DNA from 2 places in the Lactiplantibacillus argentoratensis genome. Region 2 is predicted to be linked to the other one. Evidence: riboswitches for the same ligand, from Rfam matches in the RefSeq annotation. Region 2 holds a riboswitch; the other holds the start of a gene.
The links. A riboswitch is a leader RNA that binds a small molecule or an ion and turns the genes downstream of it on or off. The one in region 2 is predicted to bind FMN.

Region 1 (2,397 bases), 370 kb from region 2:
CGACGGACATCCGTAGTTTGAAACACCTGAAAATTCCGGGGTAAGTATAGCGTCTGACGGAACTCGGCTTGCCGTTGCGCCCCCACCGGCGTTAGTTGCCAGCTTCCCGCGGTCGTACTCACCAATTGACCATTTTCGGTGAGGACTTCAGTTGCCGCCATAAAGTCTTCTAAGGGCACCGTGTGACAACTGTCGAGTAGATCTAAATAGCCGGCGGTCAACCCGGCAAAGAGTGTGGAGACCGTGCGGCGGCCGCGTAAGACATTAAACAAACTCTTTGCTCGTCGCGGCGTCGTACTGAATAACAATAAAACGTAGTCTGGAAACACGGTGAGCCCTCCTTTACATTTGTTAATTTGACCGGCTCCCAACCAAGGGCCAGCTTAACTTCTTAAGTTGGTGGTGAGTTAGCCCAACTTCACTCAGGATGACGCTGCTAATTCGCTAGCTGGTAGATTAACCGGTAGCTTATTGATCTTGCTAAGTTTAGGTAATCAACGCTACCACGAACTGGCAAGACGCCGCATTGCGCATCCATGATTAAGTATTCAGCGTGCGTATTTAAGAATATCACGGTGTTGCCAAATTAAAAAGGCCGTCACCTTGCATTTACGCAATAGATGACCGCCTTCGTTATTATATTGATTGTGCTTAAACTCGGCTCATCAGCTGATTGTGGTTGCCTAACCATTTAGCCAGCCGTTGATAGACCAGCCAGAAGACGTTGCCGACCAGCAGACCCTTGATCAAGTTGAATGGGACGACTGCGACCAGCACGATTGTATTCAACGACATGCTGAGCTTCATGCCCATCACTTGTAAGTAGAATGGCAGGACAAACGTCAAGTTAGCTAACGATTCAATCACAACGAGCCCGACCGTCGCAACACCAATTGCGACGGGCATCCGCCACTTAGGATCACCATGATAGTAACGTAGCACTAATGCAAATGCTAAAATCAGCACTGCCGTACCCAAGAAACTAGCAAACGACCCGATTAAATCATAGATGGCGAAACCCATCATGGCTGAATGCAGGAGCAGTTTGATAATGGTGATAACAAACGCGCCCCCAACACCAAAGAGAAAGAGCCCAATCAGAATGGGAATATCTGAAAAGTTGATCTTCATCCATGGCGCAATCGGCAAAATCGGAAACTCCACTAACATTAAAATATACGCACTGGCACCGAGTAAGGCTATGCCCACTAGTCGGTGTAACGTTGTATGTTGCATAACGCACCCTCCTATGGGTCATCTTCAATGAACCGCATTACCAGTTGTTTCAAATAAAAAAGCCCGCCCGATCACACTAAATGTCATCCGGGGCGGACTTACTTGCAACGCTTGGCAAATAAGCTCGATCTTCTTTATACCAGACTTTACTGTCGACTTTGGAATTACACCAAATCACTATGCACACGCATAGGTCGCGGGTTATTACCGCCGGTCGGGAATTGCACCCTGCCCTGAAGATGAACCAATATTTATTTTTACAAGTTTATTTTAACGGCTTTCGTTCAAAAATGCAAGCGCTATCGTTCACCTTTTAACTTACTAATTTCAATTGGCTTTAACTTACGGTATTCACCTGGTTGTAAACTCTGCAAATCGAGAACCCCATAGCGTTCCCGTTTCAACTTCGTCACCGGGTGACCCACTGCAGCCAGCATTTTCTTCACTTGATGATTATGGCCTTCGTGAATCGTCAATTGAACCAGCGCATTATTCTTCTTGTGATCACTATCTAACAAGTTCGACTTGGCAGGCGCCGTCTTACGGCCATCGATTTCAACGCCTAAGCGCAATTGTTTGAGATCGGCGTTGGTCGGCACGCCCTCGACTTTAGCCAAATAAGTCTTCTTGACTTCGTACTTCGGATGGGTCAACCGATTCGCAAGGGCCCCATCATTCGTCATGATGAGCAAACCTGAAGTATCATAATCCAACCGTCCTACTGGATAGATCCGTTCTGGTACGTCTTCAAAGAAGTCTAATACCGTCTTACGGTCCTTTTCATCATGAACGGTCGTCACGACTCCCCGCGGCTTGTAAAACAAATAATACACGAGTTTTTCCGCGTTTAACGGGACCCCGTCAACCTCGACATGGTCACTGGGTTCCACCTTTACGCCGAGCGTGGTGACCGTCTTCCCATTCACCTTAACGTGACCGGATGTGATCAACACTTCTGATTTACGCCGCGAAGCGATGCCCGCTTCCGCCATTACCTTTTGTAATCGTTCTGCCATTATTTATCCTCACGTTCTGCTTGTAATTTATCCTGAAATGCATTTAAAAAGAGGTCCGTCTCTGGTGCGGGATGCTCCGCGTCACTCAAGGCCGCTAAATCAATCGCTGGTAAATCATCTAGAGATTTTAGCCCGAAGTAATCCA
Region 2 (2,397 bases):
CTTGAATGACCAGTGGTAACCAAATTAATGCATCCAACCACATGATCGTAAAATAGTTGAGGGCAACGAAGCCAGAGAGGCTGAAAGCAACACCAAAAATGGCAGTCGACCACCGCTTTGTGTGAAAATGCGTTTGTAAAAAAGCCGTCATAGTGACCGCAATCAAGCTGATTTTTAACATGATGAGTAGACTAAGTCCGGTTGGCAAATTGGCCGCCGGAAACAACAACATCAAAATGTTAAATGGGCTTAATAGATAGTAAGCAATCGTGGGTAGTGCGTTACCGCCTAATGACTGTGAAAATGAATATAATTGAAAACTATGCGTTAAAATGGCATGCCGATACGCGGTGAAAAATGATAAGTATTGGCCACCCATATCACTAATTAATAAGTTATGGTTACCGAAGGGCGTGATCCCCCAAATTGCGAAGACAATCCCCATGATAGCAAGGGACAGTAATCCAGCTGTCACTGCCACTTGCCAGCGCCTTGTTTGATAATTAGGCCACATTTTATTCAACTCCGATATTATGAATGATTTCATTGTACCGTACTGAAACTTGAAAACTAGTTAAGAAAAGCGAACAATTTTCTGAAAAAAGTTAAAAATTAGTGTTAGTCATTATCATTTTTATAAAGTTTGCTAGCAGTTTAACACAGCAGTTCACGAGGTTAAACTAAAAGGGGTGATTGACAATTGATTAAGAAAGTGTTTTTATAAAAGGTGAAAACTGAATACGATTTCTTCGGGGCAGGGTGCAATTCCCGACCGACGGTAACAACGTAAGTTGAAGTCCGTGACCCGCGTGAGCGGTGGACCCAGTGCAAGTCTGGGACCGACAGTATAGTCTGGATGGGAGAAGAAAATTATTGCTTGAATTTTACTAGGCAGTAGTGGCTATTGGCGACCTTTAAGTAGGTTTATTTAGCTGGATCCTACTGGTGAAATCTATTTGGCGAACACTTCACACCCGATTATCGATGATTTGATAATTGGGTGTTTTTTTATCTTGTTGGAGGTGAACCAATGTTAACTGATTTTATGCAAATGGCTATCGATCAAGCCAAATTGGCGGGGGTGGCGACGTACCAAAATCCCCAGGTCGGTGCGGTATTAGTCAAAGACGGCCACGTGTTAGCTCAAGGTTATCATCATTATTTTGGCGGTGACCATGCTGAGGTGGATGTGCTGCGGCAGGTCACACCAGAACAGGCGCGTGGGGCCACGTTATTTGTCACACTAGAACCTTGTTCACACTATGGGAAGACGCCGCCGTGTAGTGCGCGAATCGTCGCGGCTGGAATTCGGCAAGTCGTGATTGGTCAATTAGATCCCCATCCAATCGTGGGTGGTAAGGGACGTCAGTATCTTTTGAACCACGGAGTTGATGTGGTGACGGGCTGTTTAACGGACGAAGTTCGCGCGTTGAACCCCCACTACAATCATTTTTATGTGCAGCAGCGGCCATGGATCACCCTGAAAATGGCGATAACGCTTGATGGCAAAATTAATACTGAAACGCCGACTCGGACGCTGGTTTCCAATCATGCTAGTTATATCGATAGTCAGTGCTTACGGTCACAGTTTCAAGCAATTCTGATTGGTGAACGGACGCTAACGATTGATGATCCACAATTAACCGTCCGACTGACGGCAATGGTGCAGCCACCGGTTCGATTGGTGGTGTTGAATACGAGTACCGTGGCGTTAAACCACCGGCTTGTTCAGGACGGTCAGGCCCCAACCTGGTTACTTTGTCGTCAGGCTGCGGCTAGTGACGACCAACTTCGAAACAGTCCCAATGTACACGTCCTGATTGGTAACTGGACACCCGCTGCAATCAGTCAACTATGTGTCGAACAAGGCTGGCAGTCACTCTTAGTTGAAGGTGGGGCTCATCTGCAAGCTGAATTTGTTGCGGCTGAATTGATTGACGAATGGGTCAGCTACATCGCACCAATGATGATTGGTGGGACGGGTTTGCCAGCCGTCACCGGGGCCGCTGTGATGACGCCGTTGACATTTGAACAACCAACGGTAACTTGTTTGGGGACGAATATCCGGCTACGGGCCGTTCGAAAGGAAGTTAAGTAAATGTTTTCTGGAATTATTCAAACCAAGGGCCGCGTCAGCCAAGTACACCAACAAGGGTTGGAAATGACCCTTACGATTACCGCACCGTCGCTGATGACCCCGAATCTTAAGATTGGTGACAGTATAGCGGTGAACGGCATTTGTTTAACGGTAACGACCCGACAAGCGGATGCTTTCAGTGTAGTGGTGATGCCTGAAACGATGCGTCGAACGAACTTAAAGATCCTTGTGGTCGGTTCATTGGTGAACCTAGAACGTGCGTTACAAGTGAACGCGCACATAGATGGGCACATTGTTCA

Region 1: it holds a riboswitch for FMN, as region 2 does, so the genes downstream of both, V7R88_RS07260 (Gx transporter family protein) here and ribD (bifunctional diaminohydroxyphosphoribosylaminopyrimidine deaminase/5-amino-6-(5-phosphoribosylamino)uracil reductase RibD) in region 2, are expected to answer to the same signal.

Annotation. Positions count from the first base shown of each region.
Region 1 covers NZ_CP147647.1:1,556,211-1,558,607, forward strand. Annotated here, with positions in the region: gene V7R88_RS07255 (helix-turn-helix domain-containing protein) at 1-329, opposite strand, end outside; gene V7R88_RS07260 (Gx transporter family protein) at 652-1,236, opposite strand; FMN riboswitch at 1,360-1,481, opposite strand; gene V7R88_RS07265 (pseudouridine synthase) at 1,536-2,252, opposite strand; gene scpB (SMC-Scp complex subunit ScpB) at 2,252-2,397, opposite strand, start outside.
Region 2 covers NZ_CP147647.1:1,186,682-1,189,078, forward strand. Annotated here, with positions in the region: gene V7R88_RS05465 (YfhO family protein) at 1-514, opposite strand, end outside; FMN riboswitch at 742-872, shown strand; gene ribD (bifunctional diaminohydroxyphosphoribosylaminopyrimidine deaminase/5-amino-6-(5-phosphoribosylamino)uracil reductase RibD) at 1,031-2,098, shown strand; gene V7R88_RS05475 (riboflavin synthase) at 2,099-2,397, shown strand, end outside.